4 regions of the Ochrobactrum sp. PL_is483 genome follow, and region 3 is predicted to be linked to each of the others. Evidence: predicted binding sites of a transcription regulator. Region 3 holds the regulator's gene; each other region holds the start of a gene.
What was found. The regulator PhoB, encoded in region 3, activates phosphate uptake and scavenging genes when phosphate is short. The targets are predictions, from matches to a motif close to TGTCATNNANCTGTCAT.
Positions count from the first base shown of each region.

Region 1: phnC (phosphonate ABC transporter ATP-binding protein) is a predicted target of PhoB. The motif match lies at 1,782-1,798, and genes of this name have one in related genera.
Region 2: AC0TNJ_RS08045 (DUF465 domain-containing protein) is a predicted target of PhoB. The motif match lies at 1,859-1,875, and genes of this name have one in related genera.
Region 4: AC0TNJ_RS04260 (UDP-2,3-diacylglucosamine diphosphatase) is a predicted target of PhoB. The motif match lies at 1,283-1,299, and genes of this name have one in related genera.

Region 1 is NZ_JBVPGS010000029.1:134,758-138,111, reverse strand. It holds gene phnD (phosphonate ABC transporter substrate-binding protein) at 1-844, opposite strand, end outside; gene phnC (phosphonate ABC transporter ATP-binding protein) at 902-1,732, opposite strand; gene phnN (phosphonate metabolism protein/1,5-bisphosphokinase (PRPP-forming) PhnN) at 1,835-2,413, opposite strand; gene AC0TNJ_RS06150 (alpha-D-ribose 1-methylphosphonate 5-triphosphate diphosphatase) at 2,419-3,354, opposite strand, start outside.
Region 2 is NZ_JBVPGS010000031.1:114,841-118,194, reverse strand. It holds gene AC0TNJ_RS08055 (MFS transporter) at 1-1,188, shown strand, start outside; gene AC0TNJ_RS08050 (YdcH family protein) at 1,503-1,685, opposite strand; gene AC0TNJ_RS08045 (DUF465 domain-containing protein) at 2,029-2,232, shown strand; gene purE (5-(carboxyamino)imidazole ribonucleotide mutase) at 2,319-2,813, shown strand; gene AC0TNJ_RS08035 (5-(carboxyamino)imidazole ribonucleotide synthase) at 2,815-3,354, shown strand, end outside.
Region 3 is NZ_JBVPGS010000037.1:18,794-22,147, reverse strand. It holds gene AC0TNJ_RS13830 (cell wall hydrolase) at 7-954, opposite strand; gene phoB (phosphate regulon transcriptional regulator PhoB) at 1,598-2,284, opposite strand; gene phoU (phosphate signaling complex protein PhoU) at 2,401-3,123, opposite strand; gene pstB (phosphate ABC transporter ATP-binding protein PstB) at 3,185-3,354, opposite strand, start outside.
Region 4 is NZ_JBVPGS010000026.1:38,216-41,569, forward strand. It holds gene AC0TNJ_RS04255 (glycosyltransferase family 4 protein) at 1-366, opposite strand, end outside; gene AC0TNJ_RS04260 (UDP-2,3-diacylglucosamine diphosphatase) at 363-1,229, opposite strand; gene AC0TNJ_RS04265 (citrate synthase/methylcitrate synthase) at 1,429-2,523, opposite strand; gene AC0TNJ_RS04270 (citrate synthase) at 2,611-3,354, shown strand, end outside.

The sequences.
Region 1 (3,354 bases), on a different contig from region 3:
AAAGAGCGTCAAAACCAGCCTTGTCCTTCTTCGGCATGTCGAGGAAGGCCTGCTTGATGTCGGCTTTCAGCTGGTCCGGCAGGGTGCTGAGAACGGCGAACGGGCCTTCAGGAAGGAAGTCCGATTTGAAGATGACGCGGAAATCGTCCTTCGTCATCGCCTTGCCGTTGGCATCCTTCAGAACGCCGCGGCTGACCATGCGGGTCAGGTTGGAATCGTCTTCCGAGTTCCAGGAGTTGGCAGCCGCATCGGCGGTGCCCTGTGCCAGAGCGAGAACTGCATTCTCATGGCTACCGGCGAAAAAGTTCTTACCGAAGAACGTATCGACGCTATAGCCCTCGCGATTGAGGAAGAAGCGCGGCGCATTGTTGCCCGAGGTCGAGTTCGGATCGACCAGAGCGATGGTCTTGCCCTTCAAGTCGTCCATTTTCTGGTAGGGGCTGTCGGCGCGAACGTAAACGACCGAATAATAGCCATTGACGCCGGTATCGTGACGCTGGTTGACGAGCGGCGTGGTTTCAACGCCGGTCATGACGGCGCGGGCATAGGACGCCGGGCCATAGAATGCGATCTGGATGTTACCGGCGCGCTGGCCTTCGATGACGGCTGCATAGTCGTTGGCAACGCGCAGCGTAACCTTGGTGCCGAGTTCCTTGCCGAGATAGGCAGCCAGAGGCGCATAGCGGTCGGAAGTGGTCGAGGCGTTTTCCGCCGGGATCACGCCCAGAACGATTTCCGGATAGTCCTTGCTCCAGTCAGCAGCCTGAGCGGTGGAAGCCATCATTGGCATGGTCAGCGTTGCGGTAAGCGCAGCAGCCGCCAGAAAGTTTCTACGGTTAAGCATAGGTATCTCCTGTTAATCCTGAGTTTGGAGCGTGTTTTTTTCCTGAGCTCTGTGCGCTCAGGCGGAAAGCTGACGCAGAACGGCTTCAGCCGACTGCGGAACTGGCATTGGCAATGGCTCATCCTGCTGCTCATCGGCATCGATGACGTCAGCGGCTTCCATGCCGTACAGGTCGCGGGCCGCCATTTCGGTCAGCATAGAAGGCGTGCCGCGGAATACGATCTTGCCGGCAGACATGCCGACCAGACGGTCGCAATAACTGCGCGCAATATCGAGCGAGTGCAGATTGCAGAGAACCGTAATGCCATATTCGCGATTGATGCGGCGCAGCGCGTCCATGACGCTGCGGGTGTTGCGCGGATCGAGCGATGCAATTGGCTCGTCGGCGAGAATGATGCGTGGTTGCTGAACAAGCGCGCGCGCAATCGCCACGCGCTGCTGCTGGCCACCCGAAAGCTCGTCGGCACGGTGCGCCGCAAGATGCGCTATGTCGAACTGCTGCAAGGCGGAAAGAGCGATCAGGCGTTCTTCATCGCTCCAAACACGCAGGAGCGATTTCGGCGTCGAAACATAGTTCAGGCGTCCCATCAGAACATTCGTCAGAACATCGAGACGGTCGACCAGATTGAAGTGCTGGAAAATCATGGCGCATTGCGCGCGCCAGTCGCGCAGCGCCGAACCTTTCAGCCCCGTAACGTCGCGACCATCCCAGTGGATGGTCCCTTCGGAAGGCTCGACAAGGCGATTGATCATGCGCAAAAGCGTCGACTTGCCCGCACCCGAGCGCCCGATAATTCCCACAAACGTGCCGGGTTCGATTTCGAGGTCTACGCCCGAAACCGCCACCTTGTCATTATAGCGGCGCGTTATGTTTTTCAGTTGAAGCATGAATTCTTCTCCATTCATGCTCACTCTGAATTGCTTCCATGACACTGCAATGAAAGCACAATGACGTTTGTGTAAATTTACACGTCACTATAGGAAATCTAATCAAGCGATTGTTTTAACGCTGATTTCTTGCAGATGGCGCAGGAAGGCTTTTGTGGACAGGCCGACTTCACCGGAATTGTCTATTGTGACAACGTCTCCCGCACCGTCATCGAAGCTGACTTCACGCGCTAGTCGCGCCACGATTTCCTCGCGGCTTTCGCGGCCGCGCGATGCGAGCCGCTCCGCCAGAACTTCCGGTCGGGCCGTTATCACGACCACCGAACGCGACGCATAGAGTCTGCGAATATCGCTGAGAACCCGGCGCGAAACATTGGCGATAACCACCGTTCCATCCGCGATTTCCCCCTCCAGCGATTTCGGCAATCCATAGCTCAAGCCATGCGCCTGCCAATGCAGGGCGAATGCACCCTCGCCCGCCGATTTCGCGAACGCCGCTTCGTCCAGACTGTCGTGATCCTCCGTTCCCGGCATTTGCGGGCGGGTGATGGTGCGACGCACGAAGTGAAAACGCGTGTCGCCCGCAAGAGCCACACGCGCCGCATCCATGATCGTATCCTTGCCGGCCCCGCTGGGGCCGACGACGGCGACGAAACAGCCTTTCGGCCTCTTGGATTGCATCTGCATCAAAGCACCCGTTCGCCTTCACGCCACACCGTGCGGACAACCGGAATCGCGCCTTTCGGACGGACACGGACCAGATCGGCGCGCTTGCCGATGGCGATCTCGCCGCGATCATCCATGGCCATCGCGTCGGCAGGATTCTTGGTCACAAGGCGGATGGCATCGGGAAGCGCAATCGGTCGTTCGCCGGAAGCCAGACCGAAAGCCGACTGAATGAGGCTGAAAGGAATGTAATCCGAAGAAAGAATGTCGAGGCTGCCATTGTCCATCAGATCGCGTGCGGCAATATTGCCGGAATGCGAGCCGCCGCGAACGATGTTCGGCGCGCCCATGAGGATCGAGAGGCCCGCGCCTTTCGACGCGTTGGCGGCTTCCATCGTGGTCGGGAACTCGGCGATCCGCACGCCATGATCGAGCGATTCATCGACATGCGCACTGGTCGCATCGTCGTGGCTCGCCAGAACGATGCCGCGCGTTGTCGCCAGTTCGGCGATGGCGCGCCGGTGTCTGGCGGAATAGGCGTCCGAATCCGCCATGCGCTTTTCACAATGCACCCGGAACTCCTCATCCGTGAGCTTCATCTTGCGCATGTAATAGGTGCGATAGGTCTCAAGATCAACGAATTGCCGCTGTCCGGGTGCGTGATCCATGAGCGAAGCAAGTTTTACGCGATCATCGTCTGCGAAAAGCTCGAATGTCTCGAGACAATCGGCAGAGGAAACTTCGCAGCGCAGATGCAGGAAATGGTCGGCACGCAGGCGGTTTTCGCGCACGCCGCTTTCAATCGCATCCGCGAGCATCCGCATATCCTTGCCGACGAAATCGCGATCATAGTCGGAGCCGACGCGCATCGCGTCGAATACCGTGGTGATGCCCGATGCCGCCACTTGCGCGTCATGCGCCTGCACGGCGGCATCGACATTCCAGCGCACCTTCGG
Region 2 (3,354 bases), on a different contig from region 3:
CTCATGGCTTCGGGACTCCATGGTCTTTTGCTGCCGCTGCGCGGCGGCGCGGAAGGCTTTTCAGTAACCTCGCTTGGCATGCTCGGCACAACCTGGGCCGGAGGTTTCGTGGCTGGCTGTCTGTTTGCGCCGCGCCTTGTGCGCCGCGTCGGCCATGTGCGGGCATTTGGCTGTTTTGCCGCGTCGGCTGCGATCATCGCCCTCCTGTCCGGCATCTTCGTGGACGCCACCATCTGGGTGATCCTGCGCGCCTTCACCGGCTTTTCCATGGCCGGCGCCTTCATGGTCATCGAAAGCTGGCTGAATGAGCGCGCAACCAACGAATCGCGCGGCAAGATTTTCGGCATGTACATGATGGTCAACTATGGGGCCACCATGACTGGCCAGATGCTGGTGGCGGCAGGCGATGTGCGCTCCGACCACCTGTTCATGATAAGCGGCGTCTTCTTCTGTCTGGCCCTTATCCCGACCGCGATTTCTACAGCCGTCAGTCCCAAGCCGCTGACGGAAGTGCAACTTGATCTCAAGGCGCTCTATAATAATTCGCCCGCCGCCTTCGTCGGGTGCATCCTGATCGGCATCGCCAATGGCGCCTGGGGTACGCTTGGAGCGGTCTTCGGCGCGAAATCCGGTATTTCCACCACTGAAATCGCCCTGATGGTCAGCGTCACCATCGCAGCTGGTGCCCTGATGCAGATTCCGATCGGGCGTATTTCCGATCTGGTCGACCGGCGTTTTGTTCTGGCAAGCGTGGCGGCGCTGGCGGCTCTCGTCGGTCTCATCGCCTTTCTCGTCGCCCCATCCAGCGGTCCTGTCATCATTACAATGACCGGCTGTTATGGCGCGCTCGCCTATGCCCTCTATCCCGTTGCCGTCGCCCATGCGAACGATCACGCGACGTCGGAAAGCTTCGTGAAAGTATCAAGCGGGCTTTTGCTGCTTTACGGCTTCGGCACAATGCTCGGGCCGTTGCTGGCAGCCGCCGCCATGGATATTTTCTGGCCGTCCGGCCTCTTCGCCATCACCATGCTCGCGCATATTTCCATCACCGGCTATGCATTGTTCCGGTCACGCAAGCGCGCATCCGTCCCGAAAGAAGAGAAAGACCAGTTCAAGAGCATGCCTTCCGAGCGCAGTGCAACGCCGGAAGCGCTCAATCTTGATCCGAGAGCCGAGACGGATGGATAAAGCATGCCTCCCAAAAGTGGGAACCGCCTTCGCGGGGAAATCAGTCCACTGGACTGATTTCTGATCTTGGCTCTCGATGGGATCAAGACGTGCGTGAAAACAAAAGCTTAAAGCCTGTCGTATGAACGGAATAAAATGCGACACGCTTTAAGTTGCATCAAGTTGCGTTGGGAGCGGCGGCGTTGTGATCAATTTGTTTTTAAATAATTGAATCAATATGTTCGGCGGCTGTGTCACAGCCGCCAAGACCGCATTTCTTGTGTCTATGGCTTGAGACGCCGTATCGAACCGCGATCAAAGCGCGGCTTTTCCCGTTAGTGACGGGTTACCTGAGATCTCAATTTTTCAATCTGCTCCTTAAGCATAAGCTTCTTGCGCTTCAGAGATGCAACATGCAGATCATCCATTGCCGGTGACGCAATGGCTTCGGAAATTTCCTGTTCCAGAGCGCCGTGCTTCTTTTCAAGCGTGGCAAGATGGGACTCAATAGCCATCATCAGATCTCCTTTGGTTGATTTCCCTGGTTTGCGGAGCAACCTGGACCTTGCTTGCCCGCTGCCCCGCCATTCAGCCTGCATGAACGCCCGGTACACCTCCTGTATTCCGGGCCAGACACGCAGTCCCGGCTGCCGAGGATGCGGTATTTTTGTCGCCTTCGACAGCCGCATCCATGACAGAACCATGACAGTTTGGCACGAGTTTGGTGCAAAGTCGATTTTGTCGTGGTAGCATTTTCCTGACGCGAAAAATGTGATAAGGGCTTCGCCTGAAACGGGCTGATGCCGCGCCTTTTTAGGGTTCGGTGCGGCCCGTAAAACTATTCAACGAAACGGGGTTCGCATGTCCGATCAGGAACAGGCCGAAATCAGATTGGCCGTCGCGCGTCTGAAACAGGAACACGCGGATTTCGATGCGGCTATCAACGCTATGATAGCAACGGGCTGCGACCAGTTGCGCGTCCAGCGCATGAAGAAGAAAAAACTCGCAATCAAGGACAAGTTGCAGGAGATGGAAGATCAGGTCATCCCCGACATCATCGCCTGAACGCTGAGAACGATACATGAGAGAGCCGGGGTCCGCCCGGCTTTGTCGTTTTGACACCACGAATGAAAACCGGAGCAGAAAGATCAATGAGCGTTACTGCCGACGTCGCCATCATCATGGGAAGCCAGTCCGACTGGGAGACCATGCGCCATGCAGCAGACACACTGGAGGCGCTCGGCATTTCCTTCGATGCCCGGATCGTTTCCGCGCACCGCACCCCTGACCGGCTCGTCGCTTTCGCCAAGGGCGCGAAAGCTGAAGGGTTTAAGGTCGTTATCGCCGGCGCGGGTGGCGCGGCCCATCTGCCCGGCATGGCCGCAGCCATGACCCCACTCCCGGTTTTCGGCGTTCCCGTTCAGTCCAAGGCGCTTTCAGGCCAGGATTCGCTTCTCTCCATCGTGCAGATGCCAGCAGGCATTCCTGTCGGCACGCTGGCCATCGGTCGCGCCGGCGCGGTCAATGCCGCCCTCCTCGCCGCAGCCGTTCTGGCGCTTTACGATGAAGCGCTTGCAGCCCGTCTCGACGAGTGGCGCAGGGCGCAAACGGAAAGTGTGGCCGAGCGCCCTTCGAACGAGGCCTGACATGAAAAATTCTCCTCTTCAGCCCGGTGCAACCATCGGCATTATCGGCGGCGGCCAGCTCGGCAGAATGCTGGCCATGGCCGCAGCGCGTCTTGGCTTTCAAACCGTGATTCTGGAGCCGCAGGCCGATTGCCCCGCAGCACAGGTCGCCAGTCGCCAGATCGTCGCAGCCTATAATGATCCGAAAGCGCTTGCGGAACTTGCCGCTGCGTCCGCTGTCATCACCTATGAATTCGAGAACGTGCCGGTCAGCGCCGCCGACAGGCTGGCCGAAACCGCTCTGGTTCTGCCACCGCCAGCCGCGCTGGAAGTCTCGCAGGATCGCTTTACGGAAAAGCAGTTCCTCAATGAAAGCGGTATCGAGACAGCCCCATGGCGCCTCGTGGACGATGAAGAGACCCTGATCGCAGCCTTGGGCGCATTGGGCGAACGCGGCATCCTCAAGACGCGGCGCCTGGGCTATGACGGCAAGGGACAGGTCCGCCTGACCTCGCTCGACGAGAACGAAGCCCACAAGGCGATTCTTGCCATCAATCGCGCG
Region 3 (3,354 bases):
AGCTTTTTATAGCGGCGCTTCCGGCCTGTCCTGAGACAGAAGAAGCGCGCCGATGGCGTCGGCCTGCTTCTGGCTTGCCGGACCATAGCCGAGCGACGTCGGCTGCGGAGCGGTCGTATCGAATTGCGGCTGATAGGAGGCCATTTGCATGTGGTTCTCCTGCTGAGTTGCAGGGACACCGCGATGACGCGCCAGGCGATTACCGCGGGCCTGCGGACCGGCGCCGCCGTTCTGTTCCGCGCTTTGAGCCTGAGAAGCCTCCGCGAGCGCCACCTGAACTGTCGGTGCTGCGCCCGGAACCGGACCCGTCTGCGGCAGGGTCACGTCATAGGATGGATCTTGAGGAACGGAAGGCGATTGCGGCGAATAGGCGAGCGCAAGATTGTATGGTTCCTGCGGAACCGGATTCTGGAGCGAGCCGTCGCGATTGCGCTTCTCATAGAAGGAATTGCCGCCAGCGACGAGCACATAGTGCATGTTGTTATAGGGGAACTTCAGGCCCGCCGTATGGAAGAACATGGCGTTCTTGAGCTTCGGATGGCGCTGCCCCTTCAGGACTGCATCGGCAGTTGCCTGAACATCAGGTAACGCCTTGGAATTCATCTTGCGGGTGAGAACACCGGGCGCGAACTGGTTCTTCTGACCGACCACACCGCAAATCGTATCAGGATAACGGCCCGATGCGAGACGATTCATGACGACCGTGCCGACAGCCAGAAGCCCGTCGGGACTCGAACGGTTGGATTCGAAGAACATCGCGCGTTCAAGACATTCCTTGTCACGCGCGGTGTAGGTGTAGGTCTTCACGCCATTGACCGATTTGACGTGGCTTGCCGCCGTCTTTTCCGAATTGGCTTTTCCCGAAGTCCCGGTCGTCGTGCAACCGGTCACCACGAAAGGCGCAACCACCAGCCCGATAAGAACGGGCAATTTCCACTTCGCGGCGCGCGTCAATGGCTCAGTCTCATGTTAGGACCCTTAACTGATCCAGTCATACGTTCAGGCAGACACATCTGAAACGATGCGCGCGAACGTCTGACTGCGGTGCAAGTCAAAGAGGACGAAGATCAAAATCGCTCATCCTACTGTCGCTCAATCGAATTCAAGGTTTTGGAATTTTTAGGCCAAAAAAAGGCGAAGCGTCAAATCCCAACGATGCAGGAAGCAGCCAGACAGCCTAAAATGAATTCCGAATCGAGAGTGCGAATATGCCTACAAGCCATTTAAATATATTAATAATTTATTAACGAGAGTTACGAATTCAGATAAGGCATTGATTTAAAGCGATTCAAATTCTCGCAATACACGCCATATCGCTGCCTTAATTCGTGTTTGCTTGGATAGTTTTCCCGACCACATTCATGCTGCTTCAAATGATCTGCAAAAATTCAGTTTTCCATGGGTTCCGCTGGTTGCCGTCAACTTTGGAAACATAGTTGTAACATCGTGTGAAAACGCCTAATTGGCGCGAGTTTTGACCCGGCAGAGGCGAATCGGGTCAGCATTGCCCAGGGCCTATCACCCGTGAAACGGCCCGCCACGATGAACATGACGGGCCGATCAAGAGCTGTACTTGAGAGTTTCGAAACGGTGTCGATCAACCGAAAGAATAACCGGCGCCGCGAACGGTCCGGATCGGATCAAGCGCACGACCGACATTGATTGCCTTGCGAAGCCGCCCGACATGGACGTCCACGGTGCGATCATCCACATAGATATCGGGACCCCAAACGCCATCCAGAAGCTGGCTGCGCGAGAAGACACGGCCGGGCGACATCATGAAATATTCGAGCAACCGGAATTCCGTCGGTCCAAGACGAACTTCCTTTTCCTTGCGGTAGACCCGATGCTGCTGGCGGTCCAGAACAAGATCGCCCACTTTCAGCACATGAGACAGGATGCTCGGATTGGAGCGGCGCAGCATTGCCTTGACGCGTGCCAGAAGCTCCGGCGTTGAAAACGGCTTTACGACATAATCGTCGGCGCCGACGCTTAAACCTCGGACGCGTTCGCTCTCCTCGCCACGCGCCGTCAGCATGATGATCGGCAGGCGCTCGGTTTCCGGCCACTGGCGCAGGCGACGGCAAAGCTCAATGCCCGATACGCCCGGCAGCATCCAGTCCAGAATAAGCAGATCCGGCACATTCTCGCGCAAGGCGATTTCGGCCTCGTCGCCGCGCAGCATCGTATCGACCTGATAGCCCTCTGCCTCAAGATTGTAGCGAAGCAGAACGCTCAGCGCCTCTTCGTCTTCCACCACAGCGATTTTGGGTGCCTGTGACATCCAGTATTTCCCTATCCAAATTCGGCGGACGGTGGATACAATCCCCCAATCGACCGCGTGCCGCCGCGCTATTCACACATTCTCAACCGCCGGACCAAAGTCCGGCCGGTTGCAGTTCAGGGTTTACGCGCCTCATCCACGACAATACCGTGGCTCAGGTCTTCCTTGGGTCGCTCAGCCGGCATTTGCAGGCCAGTCACGATGTAATAAACAGTCTCCGCGATATTGGTCGCGTGATCGCCGATGCGCTCGATATTCTTCGCGCAGAACAGAAGATGCGTGCAGGCGGAAATATTGCGCGGATCTTCCATCATGTAAGTCAAGAGTTCGCGGAACAGAGACGTGTACATGGCGTCAATTTCGTCGTCGCGGTCGCGAACGACATTGATCTGCTGCACCGAACGCGACGCATAGGCGTCGAGAACGTCCTTCAGCTGCGTCAGCGCCAGTTCGGCCAGCGTTTCCAGACCGCGATAAAGCTTTACCGGCTGGCGTGATTCCGAAACGGCGGCAACACGCTTGGCAATGTTCTTGCCCAGGTCGCCGACGCGCTCCAGATCGGCGGAGATGCGGATCGAGCCGATGATCTCGCGCAGGTCCACGGCCATGGGCTGGCGCTTGGCGATAATCATGACGGCCTTGTCGTCGATCTCGCGCTCGCTGGCGTCGAGGATAAGATCGTCAGAGATGACACGCTGCGCGAGCGCATTGTCCGCATTGACGATTGCGGCGACGGACTGCTCGACCATACGTTCCGCATGTCCGCCCATCTCGGCGATCTTATGGGAGAGAAACTTCAATTCCTCGTCGTAGGAGCGAACGGTATGCTGAGACGGCATAGTAGACCTCGTAATAAAAATTGCGGGGAAGCCGCACTGTCTGTTGAAACGCAGTTCCGGATCAGCCGAAGCGTCCGGTGATGTAGTCCTGCGTGCGCTTTTCGGTCGGCGCGGTGAACATGGTTTCCGTGTCGCCCACTTCGACCAGATTGCCAAGATGGAACATGGCTGTGCGTTGCGAAACGCGCGCGGCCTGCTGCATCGAGTGCGTGACGATCACGATCGTATAGT
Region 4 (3,354 bases), on a different contig from region 3:
CCATCTGGTTGGGACAGGAAAACGCTCCCACAGATATTCGGGAAAACGTGTGTGAAAACTGGTCGTGAACGACCAGCCCATTTTCACACAAGCGCGCCGTGCCATGAATCCAAGCGGGCCTTCGGTTGCGATATGCACATAATCGGGTTGCAAGGCTTTCAAGCGGCGCTTAAGCGCGCTTGTCGCGGTCAAGGCGAGCCGGATTTCCGGGTAGGTCGGACAAGGTACTGATCGATAATCAAGCGGAGATATAACCGTGACATCATATCCCCGGTCGATCATCAAATCACGGCATTTCGTCAGCGTGCGCACAACGCCGTTGACTTGTGGATGCCAGGCGTCTGAGACGATGACGATTTTCTTCATCGGCTGAAGTTTGCCAATTCGCGAGCGGGACGCGGAAGATGGATTACCTGCGCCTCGTCGTACTCTTCGCTGCCGGAGTTGACGTTTCCTGTCATTGGGCGGCGGTCACGACGCTCCGTCCATCCGATCAACTCCATTCGACCATCAAAATGTTCGATTACAGCCGTGCAGCTTTCCACCCAGTCGCCCGTATTGATATATTCGACGCCGTTCATGCTTTCGATCGTCGCGTGGTGGATATGGCCGCAGATTACTCCATCGACGCCGATACGCTGCGCCTCCTCTGAAACCACATTCTCGAATTGGCCGATGAAATTGACCGCCTTTTTGACGCGAAATTTCGCCCAAGCCGAAAATGACCAGTAGCGCAACCCAAAAAGCGAGCGGACACGGCTCATAATCGTGTTTATCCAAATGGCGGTGTCATATGCCCAGTCGCCCAGATAGGCAATGAAGCGGGCATTACGAACAACCACATCGAACTGATCACCATGGATAACCAAAAATTTTCGACCGTCCGCCGTTTCATGAATCGCCCGGTTCATCACCTCGATGCCGCCGAAATGCGTCCCTTGGAAATTCCGCAGAAACTCGTCATGATTGCCAGCGATGTAGATGATATTGGCGCCCTTGCGGCTTTTGCGAAGCAGTTTCTGGACCACGTCGTTGTGCTCTTGCGGCCAATGCCAATTGCGCCGGAGACGCCAGCCATCAACAATATCGCCCACAAGATAGATTGTCTCCGCGTCATAATAACGGAGAAAATCCAGAAGCAGTTCGGCCTGTGCTGCTTTTGAACCGAGATGCACATCCGAAATGAAAAGCGTTCGGAGTTTTCTGGCCTGCGGAGCATCTGCGCTCATTTGGTTGTCCCCTTCAATGGCAACCTGATCTGGGCGCAGAAAACCCGATTCCTGTCACAGCGATATGACAGCTGTTTTTGTAGTGCGAAAAGCAACTTCACGTAGCTTCGAATACGCCAGGAGCGCCGACCTGAATAAATCAAATCCGCGCTCCCGGCTGTTCTTTCTAAAGCTAAGTGTTGGTCTCGTGGACTATGCGTCAAGCAACGAGTTCGACCTTTGGGCCAACATAACGCGACTGCGGACGAATGAGCTTGTTCGTTGCAGCCTGCTCCCGGCAGTGAGCTATCCACCCCATGGTTCTCCCCATGGCAAAGACACACGTGAAGGCCTCACGCGGGAAACCCAGTTGCTCAAGCAAAAGAGCGGTATAGAACTCGACATTGGTTTCGAGGGGCCGATCCGGCTTGTGGCGCTTGAGAACTGCTATGGCAGCTTTCTCAACTGCCTCAGCCAATTCAACCCGGTGTTTTCCACGTTCATGCCCAAGGGATTCGATACGCTTCAAAGCACCTTTCAGGGCATCGGCACGTGGATCACGTACCCGATAAACCCGATGACCGAACCCCATCAGCCGTTCCCCATCGGCAATTGCTGATTCAAGCCACCATTCGGCGTTCGCGGGCCTGCCGATGGCATCGAGCATATCGAGTACCGGTCCCGGAGCACCACCGTGGAGCGGTCCCTTCAATGCGCTGATCGCAGCAAGCAGAGACGAGGTCAGGCCAGCCCGTGTCGATGCCACGACGCGGGCGGCGAAGGTCGACGCATTCAATCCATGATCGCAAACTGTCACAAGGTAAGTATCCAGCCCGGCAACTTCTGCTTCATCGGGCATTGCCGCATTCATCATGCGAAGTATGTCCGCACTGTGCGGAAGCGTCGGATCAGGACGGATAGGCCGCCGTCCCTTGTGGGCGCGCAGAATGGCTGTTGTGAAAACCGCCGGTGCGGCCATCAGATGCAAAGCGGCGGTCACGTCGTCTTCATCTGGAATGCGCGCCATCAATGCGCGCAGCGCTTCTATTGGAGACATTTCCATCAATGCATCGTCAAGCGCATCGGTATGATGAAATACCTGCAAACGGGCTTCGCCCAGAGCCTGCTGAAGTTCTGCTCCTGTGGGGAGGCCTTCAAAAAAACCGTCCCATAGAAGTTCTATTCCATCTTCGACGCTGCTGTGCGGAACCAGATCGTCCAGCGATCGACCGCGAATAACCAGCCTGCCTGCAAGCCCATCGACGTCTGACAGCACGGTTTCGGCAGCGATCACGTCTTCAAGTCCGCTATTCATAGTAATTCTCCTTGTTTGCCTTTCGACATTCTCTCCAAGTATAGTTGACGTCAATCTTGATGAAATCGATCAATGTAGGGAGCAATAATGAACTGGCTTACAGCGGAAGAAGCGCTATCCATTCTTCAGACAAAGCCTCAGACGCTTTATGCCAATGTCAGTCGTGGTCGCATCCGTTCCAAGCCGCAGCCCGATGATCCCAGACGCAGCCTCTATCGATCAGAAGACGTTCATCGTCTGGCCGGCAGACGTCCGGGTCGCAATAGAGATAGTACTGTTGCTGCTGACACTATTCGCTGGGGGCTTCCGATCATGCGCTCCGGCATTTCGACCATTATTGATGGCCGTTTGCTCTATCGCGGCTGCGATGCGGCTGAGCTGTCGGAAACGGCAACATTGGAACAAGTGGCCGCCCTGCTATGGCAGATGAATTTCGACAATAGCGGCGGTGCCTGCGGAGAAATGCCGCTATGTCGACAGCAGCCATGCTCTGCGCCGTTGGAACGCCTGTTCACCACCTTTGCCGTTCGAGCAGCGAACGACCTGCCCAGTTCTGGACGTTCCGCAGCAATCCTGCAGCAAGAGGCTTTCGGTCTGCTACAATTGTTCCACAATACTGCTCTTGGCGTATCTATATCCGATATGCCCATGCATGAGCGTATTGCTTCTGTCTGGCAAAAGCCGCAGGCAAGCGATATTATTCGGCGTATTCTGGTGCTTCTGGCAGACCACGAACTCAATGCGTCGGCATTCGCAACCCGCGTCGCCGCCTCGACAGGCGCTCCATTGTCTGCAGCAACACTGGCCGGATTATCAACATTGATCGGCCCC